DNA from 4 places in the Micromonospora sp. NPDC002296 genome. Region 2 is predicted to be linked to each of the others. Evidence: riboswitches for the same ligand, from Rfam matches in the RefSeq annotation. Region 2 holds a riboswitch; each other region holds the start of a gene.
What was found. A riboswitch is a leader RNA that binds a small molecule or an ion and turns the genes downstream of it on or off. The one in region 2 is predicted to bind cyclic di-AMP.
Positions count from the first base shown of each region.

Region 1: another riboswitch for cyclic di-AMP. It lies ahead of ABT023_RS26645 (coiled-coil domain-containing protein); the one in region 2 lies ahead of ABT023_RS25345 (C39 family peptidase).
Region 3: another riboswitch for cyclic di-AMP. It lies ahead of ABT023_RS27950 (transglycosylase family protein); the one in region 2 lies ahead of ABT023_RS25345 (C39 family peptidase).
Region 4: another riboswitch for cyclic di-AMP. It lies ahead of ABT023_RS01230 (C40 family peptidase); the one in region 2 lies ahead of ABT023_RS25345 (C39 family peptidase).

Region 1 covers NZ_JBEOWQ010000061.1:495-4,491, forward strand. Annotated here, with positions in the region: gene ABT023_RS26630 (hypothetical protein) at 164-313, opposite strand; gene ABT023_RS26635 (STAS domain-containing protein) at 666-1,034, shown strand; gene ABT023_RS26640 (SRPBCC family protein) at 1,162-1,632, shown strand; gene ABT023_RS26645 (coiled-coil domain-containing protein) at 1,703-2,779, opposite strand; cyclic di-AMP (ydaO/yuaA leader) riboswitch at 2,784-2,913, opposite strand; gene ABT023_RS26650 (cation diffusion facilitator family transporter) at 3,067-3,984, opposite strand.
Region 2 covers NZ_JBEOWQ010000049.1:31,064-35,060, reverse strand. Annotated here, with positions in the region: gene ABT023_RS25350 (hypothetical protein) at 7-768, shown strand; cyclic di-AMP (ydaO/yuaA leader) riboswitch at 1,098-1,240, shown strand; gene ABT023_RS25345 (C39 family peptidase) at 1,463-2,326, shown strand; gene ABT023_RS25340 (CDP-glycerol glycerophosphotransferase family protein) at 2,436-3,997, opposite strand, start outside.
Region 3 covers NZ_JBEOWQ010000078.1:7,584-11,580, reverse strand. Annotated here, with positions in the region: gene htpG (molecular chaperone HtpG) at 1-1,732, shown strand, start outside; cyclic di-AMP (ydaO/yuaA leader) riboswitch at 2,160-2,313, shown strand; gene ABT023_RS27950 (transglycosylase family protein) at 2,313-2,963, shown strand; gene ABT023_RS27945 (hypothetical protein) at 3,107-3,433, opposite strand; gene ABT023_RS27940 (response regulator) at 3,523-3,997, opposite strand, start outside.
Region 4 covers NZ_JBEOWQ010000001.1:262,585-266,581, reverse strand. Annotated here, with positions in the region: gene ABT023_RS01240 (pyridoxamine 5'-phosphate oxidase family protein) at 1-228, opposite strand, end outside; gene dcd (dCTP deaminase) at 328-906, shown strand; gene ABT023_RS01230 (C40 family peptidase) at 958-1,944, opposite strand; cyclic di-AMP (ydaO/yuaA leader) riboswitch at 2,011-2,151, opposite strand; gene ABT023_RS01225 (N-acetylmuramoyl-L-alanine amidase) at 2,365-3,997, shown strand, end outside.

The sequences.
Region 1 (3,997 bases), on a different contig from region 2:
GGGGTGCCGAAGCTTGCGGCCACTTCGGCTTTTCGGCCAGGGCAGGGCTCAGGCGCCCCGCCCCCGGCATGGTCCGGCGGTCCGCCCGTCCGCCCACTCGGGCAGTGCCCCGCCGGACCCGGCCGCAAACCCGGCCCGTCCGGGGCGGCCCGTCGGGCGGCGGTCAGCGGACGGACACCACGGCAGCGCCACGGGCGAAGTCGTCGTCGCCGTCGTCGTCATCGTCGTCGTCACCCGAGCCGCCGAAGCCGCAGGCCAGCATGAGAGCGAGCAATGCGCCGACGCCGGCGAGGCCGGCCAGTCTCCGGATCATGAGTGGTCCTTCCGTGGTACGGGTGACGGACGCCACCGAGCGTAGGCGGGGCGGGCAACGGCGGCGGTGACCTCCTCACCCGTCCGGGCTGCGGGTGGAGCGGGGCGCGCCCGGTGCACAATGTGCGCGCGAAGGTCGGGGGGCACCGTTACCCTGGGTCGGCGACATCGGCCCCGGGGCCGATCGTCCGCTGAGCAGGACCTGAAAAGTCCGGATAAGGGCCAGCCTGCTGTGCCCTGATCCATGAATTGCTCATCCCGAGGGGTGGCGACCGAGGCCGTCGGAGGAATACTCTCGGTCGCGGCCCGCGTACTGATGAGGCGCCCGTGAACGGGCGAGTGGAGGTGCTCGCGTGAGCCTGTCGATCGTGAAGTCGGTCCTGTCGGGTGGTGTCATCGAGATCGTCCCGCGTGGCGAAATCGACGTCGACACCGCGTACGAGGTGCGCGAAGCCATCGCAGAGGTGCTCGCCAAGGGGCGTCCCGCCCGCATCGAGCTCAACATGCGCCTCGTCACCTTCATCGACTCCGTCGGTATCAGCGCGATGGTGGCCGGCTTCCAGACCGCCGAGGTCAGCAGCGTGAAGCTGGTCGTCACCGAGCCGAGCCGGTTCGTGCACCGGCAGCTCTGGGTGACCGGGCTGCTCGGCCTGTTCGGCGCTCCGGAGCCCTACTACGCGGGCGCCGGCGCCGCCACCCCCGAGGTGCTGCCGGGCGCCTGACGGCCGCCCACCCCGGTCCGCCGCCAGCCCGGTCCGCCGCCGGGTCGGTTCACTGTGGGTCGGTCAGTACACCGTGGCCGGGCGGTGGTCCTTCCCTCCGGGGGGCCGGGTGGGGGACGATCGGGGCGTGCTTCGGCGAGACGCCTTCCAGTATTCGGTTCAGGCCCGCTGCCTGCGGGCCGAGGCGGTGGCGCTGCTCGGCGACCCGGCCCGGCAGGGCGAGCTGCATCCGCTGATCACGCGGGTGCGCCGGCTGCCGCCCCGGCCGGGCACCCGGGCCAGCTACGCCATCACCGACCGGCTCGCCGCCGGGCCGCTGCGTTTCCCGGTGACGTACCAGGCGGATGTGCTGGTCATCACCGACGACGAGATCGTCACGGTGGCCCGCCAGCGGCCGGCCACCACCGTGCGCAACCGCACCCGGCTGCGCGACGAGCCGGGCGGGGTGGTCCGGATCGACGTGGAGATCACCCTTGCCGCCCCGGCGCCGCTGTTCCGGTACGCCTTCCGGCAGGCCCGGTCGGCGCACCTCGGACTGGCCCGGAGGCTGGGCGAGGTGCTGGACCGCGCCGGGGACGGCCCGGCCCAGCCGGCCTGAGCGGCGCGGCCGGGCCCCCACGGCCGGTGCGTGCGGCCCCTTGGATGGTGGGGGGCCACACGCCGCGCGGTCAGTACACCGACAGGTGCACGTGGTTGGTGTGGTCGCTGGACGGGTCCCCGTTGCCCCCGCTGTACGACTTCCAGCCGCTGCTGGGCAGCCAGATCTGCTTGAACCAGATCACGTACAGCACGGCGAGGTTGTCGGCGTTGCGGATGTAGTACGCCGCCAGGTTGTTGCCGTAGGTGCGGTCCCCGCCGGAGGCCACCCCGCCGAAGCCGCCCTTCTGGGCGGCGAAGTCGCACGCCCGCCCCTTGGGATGCTCGCCGGAGCCGCTGGGCCGGTGGCAGGAGACGTACCGGGTGAAGCCGGCCGACTTGGCCTGCTGGAGCGCGTGCAGCGTCCGTGGGGTGATGCAGCCGCTGGCCGGGGTCGGGTCGTTCACGCTGCACGACTCCGACGGCCAGGACCCGTCGGGGTTGCGCTTCGCCGGGGTGGCGTTCGCGCTGGAGGTGCCCCGGTTGGACCCACCGCCGCTGGCGCTGGCGCTGGCCTTCTCGTTGGCCACGGTCAGGGCCCGCTCGGCCTGATCCTTGCGCTTGGCCATCACGGTGACCTGCTTGCGCTGCTCGCGGATCTCCCCGTCGAGGGCCAGCCGGGTCTTGGCGGCCTGGTCCCGGGTCTCCAGCAGGTCACGCAGCGCCCGGTCCTCGTTGGTGGCGACCGCGTCCAGCGCGGCGACCCGGTCCAGGAAGCCCGCGGGGCTGGTGCTGTTGAGCAGCGCGGACACCGGGCTGAGCCGGCCCGACTTGTACGCCACGCCGGCGATCTCGTCGACCTTGGCGCCGCGTACGGTCAGCTCCGACTCGACCGTCTTGAGCTGGCTGCCGAGCTGCTGCTGCCGCTTGACCGAGCTGGCCAGGGCTCTTTTGGCGTCCAGGTAGCCCTTGCTGGCCGCTTCGAGTTGGGCGCGCAGGGCCGGGGTGCCGCCCTCCTCGTCCTGGCCGGGCGTGGGGGCGCGCAGGCCGGTGGGTGGGGCCGCGCCGGCCAGGGCCACCGGCCCGAATCCGAGGCCGACGGCGAGCGTCAGCACCAGCATCGCCGCCATCCGGGCGGCGGTCCTTCTTACAGGTGCCACTACTGGCATACGTATGTCCTTCCGTCAGTCGCCGACCGGGTTAGCTGACGGGTTCGGGACGGAAGATCCCTACCGCTCAGGCGGATGCACCCCACGAACATGGTTCCCCGGCTCGCCAGGAGGCGATTAGGCGGCGGCCACCGCAGGCGCCGGAGGGCGCCGCCCGGCGGAGGCCGGATGAGAGCCTACCGGTGCGGATGAGACCCGCGCTGCTTCCGTGGCGGAAGGTGCGTGGCTCAATACTTCCAAAACCGGCATGAAGGCACAATACACCACCTAATTGATGGGTGTGGGTATCACCAGTCGGTCGGTCCGCAGGGGCCCGCCGACGCCCCGGGCTCCACCTGCAACGTGGCGTGCTCGATGTGGAAGTCCTCGTGCAGGGCGGTGCGGGCCGCGGTCAGCACCGCGCCCACCTCGGCGTCCGGCGCCATGGTCAGGTGGGCCGAGGCGACCTCCATGCCGGAGGTCAGCGTCCAGACGTGCAGGTCGTGCACCTCGACCACGCCGGGCACCGCCACCAGCCGGTCGTGCACCGCGGTCACCTGGAGATGTTCCGGCGCGGCCTGCACCAGGATGCGAACCGCGGCCTGCCCGAGCCGCCAGGTGCGGGGCAGGATGAACACGCCGATCGCGACGGCCACCAGCGGGTCCGCCCACCACCAGTCGGTGACGGTGATCAGCACCGCGGCGCCGATCACCCCGACAGACCCGAGCAGGTCGCCCAGCACCTCCAGGTACGCCCCGCGCATGTTGATGCTCTCCTTCGCCCCGCTGCGCAGCAGGGCGAACGCGGCCACGTTGGCGAGCAGGCCGAGCGTCGCCACCACGAGCATCGGGCCGGCGGTCACCTCGGGCGGGTCGCCGAACCGGCGGACCGCCTCGACGAGGACGTAGACCGCGACGCCGCTGAGCAGGACGGCGTTGCCGAGCGCGGCGAGCACCTCCAGCCGGTAGAGCCCGAAGGTGCGCTGGGGGTCGGCGGTGGCCCGCCGGGTGGCGGTGATCGCGGCCAGCGCCATGCCGATGCCGAGCACGTCGGTGAACATGTGCCCGGCGTCGGAGAGCAGCGCCAGCGAGCCGGTGCCGAAGGCGGCGACCGCCTCGACGATCATCAGGGCGGTGAGCAGCCCGAAGGCCGCCCAGAGTCGCCCTGAGTGGCGGTCTGCGGCGTTCGCCACTGCGCCGTGGTGGTGGTCATGACCTGCGCCCACGCTCACACCCTCC
Region 2 (3,997 bases):
CCGACCATGGACATCGTTCTCCACCAGCTCCTCGTCGAGGTGCCGCTGGCCGCCGCCATCTGGTCGGTGCTGCTCGTGGTGGCGCTCGGCGTGCTCACCGCCCTGGTCGCCCGCCCACAGCGGGACCGGTCGGCGGTCGACCCCGCCCCGCCCGCCGTAGACCTGGCCAGCGAGGAGGCCACCGACCTGCGCCGGTACGCCGAGGAGGTGGGGGTGGCCGCCGCCGGCGCCGCCCAGACCGCCCGCCGCCGGCGCGAGGCGTGGCTGACCGCCCAGGACGCCCTCGATCGGGCCTGGCAGGCGTACGACGAGGCGGAGGCCGCCGCACGCCGCTTCTCCGGCGTGGGGGTGCTGCCGGCGCCGCGCACCCCCCGAACCCCCGCCGAGTACGCCGCCCGGGAGCGCCGGCTGCACCACGCCGCGACGGCCGCCCACCTGCGCGGCGACTTGTCCATCCGGCAGCTCTGCGACGTCTTCGCGCACCGGAACGGCTGGGACCCCCGGCTGCACCCGGTCCAGCAGGAGGTCGTGCTGGCCCGGGCGGTGCGGGACGGGAAGCAGGCCGGCCACCGGGCGGCGGCGGCCCGGGAGCGGGCCGCCTGGCGTGCCGCCGAGCTGGCCGCCGAGGCCGCCCGGGCACTGGCCGCCGAGGCGTACTGCGCCGCGGAGCGGGCCCGCCCCGTCCGGGTGCCCGCGCCCCGGGCCGCGACGGCGGCGGCTCGCCGCACCGCCCCGGCCGCCCGCTGGCGCCCGGCCCGGGTCGGCTGACCCGACCCCCGTTCCCCGACCCGCCCCGGCGGGCCGCGACGCTGCCCCGACTTTCTTCATGACGCCGGTCACACACCCCGGGTAAACGGGCAGTCGACCCATCGGGGCGGGTCCACCGACATAACCCGCCGACGATCGATACTGATCGTCCGGTTGTCGCCCCAGGGCACCTGGAATGCCCGTAATCCCATTGAGACACGTCAGTTCCCAATGGGTCGCAGGAAAGCTGATCGGAGAGGGTTTAAGCAGGTGGGAAGGGCTTGGCAGGGCCTCGGCCGGCCAGTAATGTCGGCCCGTCCGGTGCGGTACCCGATCGCAAGAGGCGACGCCGCGCCGACCCGCTCAATCGTGACCATCACGAACCGGGGACCCAGTGCACGTGTGGGGTGAATCCGCGGGCCACGGCCCGTGGTAGGGCGATCTTCCCGCCCGAATCCGTCAGCTAACCCGGTAGGCGGTGTCGGAAGGAGTGCCATCCTCGTGCAGCGCGACCCCATCCCTCGGTTGTTCCTCCACCGCGGCGCCGTGGTGCCCGCGTCCGTCGCCCCCGGGCTGACGAACTGACCGGCGCACCCGCCCGTACGCCCGGCTGACCGGGCATCTTCCCAGAGCGGACCCCACCGGCCGTGGGCGTCTCGTCCGCGCCATCGTGCGACGACGCATGCCCAGGTGCCCCGCTCTCCGCCCCATCCCCGTGGAGGAACACGTGAACCACCATGTCAAGCGGCAGCTGCGACGGCTCGCCACCGAGCGCCCGTACCAGGTCGTCGCCGGCTCGGCCGCGGCGCTCCTGCTGGCCTCCGGCACCGGTGCGCTGCTGGCCGGCGTCGACGACACCCCCACCCCGCGGCAGACCACCAACGCCGCCGTCGCCGAGATCGCACCCCGCCTCGACAGCGCGGCCAGCCGCGCCCAGGCCCGGGCCGGCGCGACCGCGTCCTCCAGCGCCTCGCCGTCGCCGAGCGCCACCACGGCCGCGCCGAACCCCGATCTGACCACCAGGGCGGCCCCGAAGCAGACCACGGCGAAGCCGGCCACCCCGAAGCCGCCGTCGTCGAAGGTCCTCGACTACGCCTACCAGGCGCAGACCACCTACTACTACTGCGGCCCTGCGGCGGTGCGCAACGCGCTCTCCGCCACCGGCGTCGGGAGTACCCAGGACGGGCTGGCCAGCCGCCTCGGCACCACCGAGATGGGCACCAACTCGGCCGAGGACACCACCCGGGTGCTCAACGCGATGGTCAAGGGCGACCCGTACCGGACCCGGATGATCCCGGGCGGCGCCGCCACCGGGGCCCAGATCGACCGGCTCAAGGCCGACGTGGTGGAGGCGGTCGGCGCCGGGCGCGGCGTCGTGGTGAACATCGCCGGCAGCGCCACCGACGTCGACGGCGGCTGGCACTCCTTCCCCGGCGGCCACTACATCGCCGTCGTGGGCTACCGCAACGAAGGCCGCACCGTGCGGATCGCCGACTCGGCCGACCCGGCCGCCTCGGCGTACTGGATCAGCACCACGGCCCTGGCGCACTGGGCGGCGACCAGGGGCTACTCGGCCTGATCACCCTTTCCCCCACCGGGCCCCGGCTCTCCCCGTGAGCCGGGGCCCGGTGGCGTCCCGGCAGAGGTTCGCGTCAGCTCCGGCCTCGACCCTGACGCAAACCTCTTGATCACCGCGGGAAGCGGGAGGGGGCGGGGGAGAGCGGGGTTGGGCGGGGGGTGGGTGGGGTCCAGGTCGGGTTCAGTTCGTGGCGGGCCGCCGTCAGGAACGCCTCGGCGTACTGCTGGGCGGGGAAGTCGCCCAGGTAGCGGGAGCGGGTGGCCCAGCGGGCTGTTGCCCGGGGGTCGGTGTCGAGCAGGTGGTCGAGCACCTCGTCGAGGTTGGCCGCGTCGCGCCGCAGCACGTAGCCCGAGCCGGCCAGGGGGAACCGCTCGACGAACCGGTCGCCGTCGCCGCCCATGTCCGTGACCGCGTACGGCTTGCCGGAGTAGAGGTAGTCGGAGATCACCCCGGAGACGTCCGAGAGCAGCGCGTCGGAGCGGTTCACGCAGTCGACCAGGGACATCTCCCGGCTGGCCGCAGCGCCCCAGACGTGCTGCCGGCCGGTGCGGGCCCGGTCCGCGGCGAGCAGCTCCGTGAGCCGGGCGAGCTGCCGCGCCGACGCCGGGTTCTGCCCGGTGTACGGATGGGCGCGCAGGATCACCGTCGCGCCCCGGGCCAGCAACCCCCGGACGATGGTCTCGCCCACCGGCAGGGAGCAGTAGTTCGCGTCGGCGTGGTGCCCGGTCCAGGTCGGGGTGTAGAGCACCGTCGGGTTCGGCAGGCCGGGGGCCGGCTCCCGGCGTACCTCGATCGACTCGACCTGCGGGCGGCCGACCACGACGAACTTCTCCGCCGGGATGTCCACCCCCGCGCGGGCGTACCGCTCGATCGCCGCCGGGCCGGCCACGAAGATCCGGTCGAAGATCGCCGAGACCGGGTTGGCGCTGGGCGCCTTGTCGCTGTCGCCGTGGTGGATCTGCACGTGGGTGAGCTGGGTGAACCGGATGCAGTGGCTGTTCTTCGCCCCGTGGTTGACGTAGAACGCGACCTTGAGACTCGGCACCAGCGCCTCGTCCATCGCCTTCAGGGTGGGGCAGTACACCACCGGGGCCGTGGTGGCCGCGGCGATCGGGGCGAGGAACTCCGGCTCCCGCACCATCACGAGGAAGGGCCGGCCGATCCGCTCCAGGTAGGGCAGCCACATGGTGACCTGGTACTCCGACCCCGGCGGGGCGGAGAAGTGCAGCAGGAACTCCGGCTGGTGCGCCCGCAGCGCCCGGGTCACCGCCCCGCCCCCGGTTCCCGGCCGGAACCGCCGGCGGGCCAGGTCCAGGGCCACCGCCCCGGCGCCCGCGCCGACGCCCAGCGCCAGCAGCAGGGCGACGTACGCCGGCAGCGCCGCCGCGGCGGCCAGCGCCACCGCGGCGAGCAGCACCAGCAGGGCGTCGCCCAGCCGGCCGGCGACCAGCGGGGCCCACGACCGGGTCGGGAGGTTGGCGGCCCGGATCTCCAGGTCCCCGGCCTGCCGCAGCGGACCCACCAGCAGCACCAGCCCCAGCAGCACCAGGGCCGTGGCGGCCAGCGCCGGGTCGAAGCCGGCGTCGAGCCGGCGGGCGTACCCGACCAGGATGCCGGCCGCGAGCAGCACCGACTCGGCTGTGCTGTCGGCGGCCGGCCGGACCCGGCGCT
Region 3 (3,997 bases), on a different contig from region 2:
CTCCGACCTGCACATCGAGATCGAGGCCGACCGCGACGCGCGCACCCTGACGGTCCGGGACAACGGCATCGGCATGTCCCGCGACGACGTCGTCGGCCTGATCGGCACCATCGCCAAGTCCGGCACCGCCGAACTGCTCGCCAAGCTGCGCGAGTCGAAGGACTCGGCCGGGTCCGCCGACCTGATCGGCCAGTTCGGGGTCGGGTTCTACGCGACCTTCATGGTGGCCGACAGGGTCACCCTGGTCACCCGCCGCGCCGGCGAGACCGAGGGCACCCGCTGGGAGTCCACCGGCGAGGGCACGTACGTCGTGGAGACCATCGACGACGCGCCGCAGGGCACCGCCGTCACCGTCCACCTCAAGCCCGAGGACAGCGACGACAACCTGCACGACTACACCGTCGACTGGAAGATCCGCGAGATCGTCAAGCGGTACTCCGACTTCATCGCCTGGCCGATCCGGATGACCGTGGAGCGCCCGGGCGAGGACGACGCGGTCACCCGCGAGGTGCAGACCGTCAACTCGATGAAGGCGCTCTGGGCCCGGCCGCGCAGCGAGGTCGACGAGGCCGAGTACAAGGAGTTCTACAAGCACGTCAGCCACGACTGGGCCGACCCGCTTGAGACGATCCACATGAAGGGCGAGGGCACCTTCGAGTACGAGGCGCTGCTCTTCCTGCCCTCGCACGCCCCGGTCGACCTGTTCGCCCCGCAGGCCCGGCGCGGCGTGCAGCTCTACGTCAAGCGCGTGTTCATCATGGACGACTGCGACGCGCTGATGCCCAACTACCTGCGCTTCGTCAAGGGCGTCGTCGACGCGCACGACCTGTCGCTGAACATCTCCCGGGAGATCCTGCAGCAGGACCGCCAGATCCAGGCGGTCCGCCGCCGGCTGGTGAAGAAGATCCTCGCCACCGTCAAGGAGCTGAAGGCCAACGAGGCCGAGAAGTACCGCACCTTCTGGGCGGAGTTCGGCCCGGCGCTGAAGGAGGGCCTGCTCGACGACCCGGACAACACCGAGGCGATCCTCGACATCGTCTCCGTCGCCTCCACCCACGACCCGGCGGAGCTGACCGGCCTGCGCGACTACGTCGAGCGGATGAAGGACGGTCAGGGCGACATCTACTACATGACCGGCGAGTCCCGCCCGATGATCGAGAACTCGCCGCACATGGAGGCGTTCCGGGCCAAGGGCTACGAGGTGCTGGTCCTCACCGACCCGGTCGACGAGGTGTGGGTCGAGCGGGTCGGGCAGTTCGACGGCAAGCCGCTGCGCTCCATCGCCAAGGGCCAGGTCGACCTGGACACCGAGGAGGAGAAGAAGGAGGCCGAGTCGGCCCGCGAGCAGCAGCGCCAGGAGTACGCCGACCTGCTGACCTGGATGACGGGCCGGCTCTCCGACAGCGTCAAGGAGGTCCGGCTCTCCACCCGGCTGACCACCTCCCCGGCCTGCGTGGTCGGCGACGCCCAGGACATCACCCCGACGCTGGAGAAGATGTACCGGGCGATGGGGCACGAGGTGCCGCAGGTCAAGCGGATCCTGGAGCTGAACCCGGGGCACCCGCTGGTCGAGGGGCTGCGCAAGGCCCACGAGCAGGAGGCCGGGGCCGACGCGCTCGGCGACACGGCCGAGCTGCTGTACGGGATGGCGCTGCTGGCCGAGGGCGGCGAGCTGGCCGACCCGTCCCGGTTCACCCGCATCCTCGCCGACCGGCTGGCCCGCACCCTGTAGCCGCCGAGACGCACCGCGCGCCGGGCTCCCGGTCGACACCGTCGACCGTGGACGCCCGGCGCGCGCCGTTGCGCGTCCCCTCGGCGGGCGCGGGTGGACCGGGGCGACGGCCCCATGCTTCGGGGGGCAGCCGCCGGCCGCCCCACCGGGCTGTGCGGCGATCACCGAGCGTTTCCGGACTCCGATGTGCGCAATCGGACCACCATCACCCTAAGTTAGGGGGCGAGCTTGTGTGATGGGGGTTCACCCTGATCGGACTCGGCCCGGCGGTCGCTCTGCACGGCTGGTGAAGGCTCGCAAGTCGACGGTGTGGCCTCTTAGCCCGAGCGGGTGAAGAACTTCACAAGAGGTGGGCACTCGTCACGAACGGTGCCTAACGTCGGTTGAGTCCGCGAACGCGGCGACCACGGTCGGTAACGCCTAGTCCTGCCGCCGACCGTCGGTTCCCTTGTCAGTCAGGCAGGAGCGGGGGACCCACATGTTCCTCGGTGCACCGCACCTCGGGGTGAAGCCGCCTGTGGCGGCCGGGCTCCTCGGCCCGAACCCGACAGCTCACCTCGCCGGCGTGGAGGAGTCACACATGGCAACTGAATACACCGCCCGCCACCGTCGGGTGACCGTCCGCCGCGCCGCCGTCGGCACTCTCGCCGCGGGCGCCCTCGCCGGGGTCGTCGCACTGGCCGGCCCGGCCGCGCCGGCCCAGGCCGCGGTCAACTGGGACGCCGTCGCCTCGTGCGAGTCCGGCGGCAACTGGCACATCAACACCGGCAACGGCTACTACGGCGGCCTGCAATTCTCGCAGGGCACGTGGGCCGGCTACGGCGGCAAGAGGTACGCCGCCCGCGCCGACCTGGCGACCCGCAGCGAGCAGATCCGCATCGCCGAGAAGGTGCTCGACGGCCAGGGCATCGGGGCGTGGCCGACCTGCGGCAAGAAGGGCGGCTCGACGAAGGGCAGCCCGAAGTCGGAGCGGAGGTCGGAGACGAAGGCCACCCCGAAGGAGCGGTCCTCGCGTACCGAGAAGCCGGCCTCGCGCAGCAAGCGGGACACCACGACGAGCGCCCCGTCCGGCGGCGGAACGACCTACGTGGTCCGGTCGGGCGACACCCTCTCCAAGATCGCCACGGCGCAGGGCGTGCGGGGCGGCTGGCGCGCGCTGTGGGAGAAGAACGAGCGGGTCGTGGGCGAGCACCCGAACCTGATCTTCCCGGGCCAGCGGCTCAGCTTCTGACGCACCCGGCCGGGTCGGTGCGACCCGGCGCCCCGGTCCCGGGGCATCCAGCACCGGAAGCGCCCGGCCGGTTCCTCCGGCCGGGCGCTTCCGCGTCCCCGACGGGCACTACCACCGCGGGCCGGGCCACCCGGGATTCCACGTCAGGCCACCCGCCGGTCGGCGAGCACCGCCACCCGGGCGAAGTACTCGCGGAACAACGGCTCGTCGCCGGGCGGCACCCGGACCGCGGGCGAGTTGGCGAACCGGAAGGCGAGCCGGTCGGTGCCGTAGAGCGGTTCGTTCGGGTCGCGCACGACACCGAAGAACAACTCGCCGGGCTTGTCAGGCTTCTTGTAGTGCACCAACGCCCCGAGCCATCGCAACGGAACCCGGAACGTGTGCTCGGAGCTGTCCAGGTTGAACAGCTCGAACACCCCCCGGTCCACGCGCAGGTGCAGGTTCCCGTAGTCGAACGCGAGCGGCTCCATGCCGGCCAAGGTATCGCGGGAGCACCGTCGAACGCGCCGTCGCCGCCCGCAGAAACGACCTCGCGTGAGACCACCGACGGGTCACGGTGTTACGGCCGCCGGTCACGTACGGGGGCGGGCACGGGATTCACAAGGCCACCGTTGTACGCGGCGATCACGAGTTGCACCCGGTCGCGGGCCCCGAGTTTGTTCAGCAGGTGTGAGACGTGGGACTTGACGGTCTTGACGGCGATGGTGAGATGCCCGGCGATCTCGTGGTTGGACAGACCCTGCCCGATGAGGCCGAGCACCTCGGTCTCCCGGGCGGTCAGCTGACCGAGCAGGGATTGCGCGGGGCCGGCAGGGCCGGTGTGCTGCCTGCAGACGTAGTGCTCGACCAGGCGCGCCAGGATCGACGGGGCGAAGAGCGATTCGCCGTCGTGCGTACGCCTGATGGCGTCGAGCAGATCGGCGGGCCGGCTGTCCTTCAGCAGGAAGCCACTGGCTCCGGCGCGGAGTGCGTGGAAGACGTGCTCGTCGAGGTCGAACATGCTCAGGACCAGCACTCGGGTGTGCCCGAGCCCC
Region 4 (3,997 bases), on a different contig from region 2:
CAGCGCGTAGCGGCCGTCGCGTTCGAGGTCGCGCCGCTTCGGCGAGTCGACGATGAAGCAGAAGAGCCCGTCGTCGGTGATCACCGGGGAGACCGGGTGCACCCGGGGCCCACCGTCGGCGCGGACGGTGGCCAGGTAGCCGAAGCCCGGCCCGTACTGCTGCATGAGGAGGCGGATCCCGCCGGCGAGTCGTGGCTCGTCAGCGGCGAATTCGGACCAGGAAGCCATGTGGACATTCTATCGAACACGTGTACGACAGGCGAGCGCGGCACGCCGGTTGCAGCATGCGATGACAGGCCCGCCGACCAGGGTCGCTATGGTGTGGCGATGCTGCTCTCCGACCGCGATCTCGTCAGCGAACTGAAGGCTGGCACGCTCGCGCTGGAGCCGTTCGAGCCCACCCTTGTGCAGCCGTCGAGCATCGACGTGCGCCTCGACAAGCTCTTCCGGGTCTTCAACAACCATCTCTACACGCACATCGACCCGTCGGTGCAGCAGGACGACCTGACCTCGGCGGTCGAGGTGCCCGACGGCGAGCCGTACGTGCTGCACCCGGGCGAGTTCGTGCTCGCCTCCACGCTGGAGGTGATCTCGCTCGGCGACCAGCTCGCGGGCCGGCTGGAGGGCAAGAGCTCGCTGGGACGGCTCGGGCTGCTCACCCACTCGACCGCCGGGTTCATCGACCCGGGCTTCTCCGGTCACGTCACGCTGGAGCTGTCCAACGTGGCGAACCTGCCGATCACGCTCTGGCCGGGCATGAAGATCGGCCAGCTCTGCATCTTCCGGCTCTCCTCGCCCGCCGAGCACCCGTACGGGTCGACGGTGTACGGCTCGCGGTACCAGGGCCAGCGCGGCCCGACCCCGAGCCGCTCCTGGCAGAACTGGCGCACCTGGCCCACCCGCTGACGACGCGGGCGTGGTCGAGGGGCCCGTTCCGCGGAACGGGCCCCTCGCCGCTCAGTCGGGGCGGCCGTAGCTGTGGATCTGGCCGTCGTCGACGCGCTTCATCTTGACGGGCTGGCCGGCCTGGGAGGCGTGCACCACCCAGCCGCCGCCGACGTACATGCCGACGTGGTGCAGGTCGGCGTAGTAGAAGACGAGGTCGCCGGGGCGCAGGTCGGCACGGCTCACCCGGGCGGTCACCGACCGCTGCTGGGCCGCGTTGTGCGGCAGCGACACGCCGGCCTTGGCCCAGGCCGCGAGCATCAGACCCGAGCAGTCGTACGAGTTGGGGCCCTCGGCGCCCCAGACGTAGGGCTTGCCGATCTGGGCGCAGGCGAACTTCACCGCGACCCCCGCGCCGCCGCCCGGGTAGGCAGCCGGGCAGGGAGCGGGACGCAGCGCGCCGCCACCGCCGTTGCCGTACACCGTGAGCCGCAGCTTCTGGAGCCGGTCGATCTCGGCGTTGATCTGCTTCCGCTTGGCGGCGAGCTGCGCCTCGGTGCGGGCGAGCTGGGTGACCATCTCGTCCAGCGGCTTCTTCTTGGCGTCGAGCTCGTCGCGGAGGTCGATGACCGCCCGGATGTCGCGCTGCTGGCGCTCGGCGAACTGGTCGAGCAGTTCCAACTGTCCCATCATCTGACCGGGTGAGCGGCTGCCGAGCAGCGCGTTCACCGCAGACAGGTTCTCACTCTTGTACGCCTCGACGGCGAGCCCGCTGACCTTGTCCATCGCCTCGTCGACCCGGCGTTGCAGCGGCCCGATCTGCTTGGCGACGGCGTCGGCCTGCCGGCGCTTGAGGGCGAGGTCCTGACGGGTGGCGTTGTGCCGCTCGATGAGCGGTTCGAGCTTGTTCCAGTCCTGATCGATCTGCCGCTCGATCTCGGCGACCGAGGGATCGGCGTGGGCCGCGGTCGGGGCGCCGGTCAGGACGACGGCGGCGCCGACGAGGGCGGCGAGGGCGGTGGTGAAGCGTGACCAGCGTGGGCGCGGCGCAGCCGGCATCCGGTCGGCGTGCGCCGACGGGCGTGACGGGCGCCGCGGGGCATGGTGTGCCACCGGGCTCCGTTCTCCTTCTTCCTCGACCGCCTACCGGGTTAGCTGACGGGTTCGGGCGGGAAGGGAGAACGCCCTACCGCAGCGGCGCTGCGGATTCACCCCGGCGTACCTGGGTCCCCGGTTCGCCCGGAGGCGACTCGGCGGTGTCGGACCGTCACCGCCCGGCTGGGCGGTACAGCTACCGGCCGACGATTGACCAGAGTAGAGACGCCCGTTATCGATCCGCAACCCGCCGGGCCACAACACGCCACACCATGCCGCCGTGCGGAAGTTTCCTTCACATCGCGGCACCTGCTGGAAAGCTATTGACGCGGGAGGTCGGCGGCGGAAGGGTGACCCTCATCCGACGCTTAACCAGGAGGTTCGATGCCCCGTTCCGTCGTGTCGTCGAGCAGACGGATCCTGCTCGCCGCCGCCGTGGCCGCCACCACGGCCCTTGTGCCCCTCGGTACCACCGCCTCCCCGGCCGCGGCCGGCCAGACCCCCGAACGCCAGCAGCAGTACGCTGACGCCGCCGCCGAGTACGGCGTGCCGGAGAGCGTCCTGCTCGGTGTCTCCTACCTCCAGTCCAGGTGGGACACCAACTCCGGCACCCCCAGCACCAGCGGTGGGTACGGGCCGATGCACCTCACCGACGCCGAGTACGTCGCCGGCCTGCCCACCGGCACCCACCACGACTCCGGCGACGAGGACCCGCGCGGGGACGACTCCCGCCCGGCCCCCGCCGCCGCCCGGCCCTCGGCCGACGAGGCCCCGGCCGCCGCGTCGTTGCAGACCCTGGACACCGCCGCCACCCTCACCGGGGCCGACGAGGCTGCCCTGCGCGCCGACGCGCCGACGAACATCCGGGGCGGGGCGGCGCTGCTCGCGTCGTACCAGCGGCAGATCGGCGCCCCGGTCGGGGCCGACACCGACCCGGCGGCCTGGTACGGCGCGGTGGCCCGGTACGCCGGCGCGGACGGCGCCGACGCGGCGGCTGCCTTCGCCGACGAGGTCTTCGGCACCATCGCCGAGGGCGAGAGCCGGGTGACCGACGACGGGCAGCGGGTGACCCTCGCGGCCCGCGCGGTGACCCCGCAGAAGTCCTGGCTGGACCGGCTCGGCCTGCGCCTGCCGGAGCGCCCCGACGGCCTGGAGTGCCCGTCGACCATCTCCTGCGAGTGGATCCCCGCGCCGTACCAGTCGCTCAGTGCCGACCCCGGTGACTACGGCAACCACGACCTGTCCGACCGGCCGAAGCGGCAGAAGGTCGAGTACATCCTCATCCACGACACCGAGGGCCGCTACGCGGGCACGGTCAACATGGTCCAGGACCCGACCTACGTGAGCTGGCACTACACGCTGCGCTCGGTGGACGGGCACATCGCCCAGCACGTGAAGACCAAGGACGTCGCCTGGCACGCCGGCAACTGGTACGTCAACGCCAAGTCGATCGGGCTGGAGCACGAGGGCTTCGCCGCCCAGGGCACCTGGTACACCGAGGCGATGTACCGCACCTCGTCGAAGCTGGTCCGGTACCTCGCGCTGCGGCACGGCGTCCCGCTGGACCGGCAGCACATCATCGGCCACGACAACGTCCCCGGCACCGTCGCGGCGAACGTGCGGGGCATGCACTGGGACCCGGGGCCGTACTGGGACTGGTCGCACTACTTCGACCTGCTGCGCGCGCCGGAGCTCAACACCGGCACCCCGCTGACCGGCATGGTGCGGATCGACCCCGACTTCGCCACCAACCGGCCGGCGTTCACCGGCTGCGTGACGGCGGGCGTGCCCTGCCCGTCGCGCGGCTCCTCGGCGGTGGTGCTGCGCAGCGCGCCGAGCGCCGACGCGCCACTGGTCAACGACATCGCCCTGCGTCCGAACGGCTCGCCGGCCACGATGGCCGTCTCCGACCACGGCGCCCGCGCGTCGACCGGGCAGACGTACGCCCTGGCCGGCCGCGAGGGCGACTGGACGGCGATCTGGTACCTCGGCCAGAAGGCGTGGTTCCACAACCCGG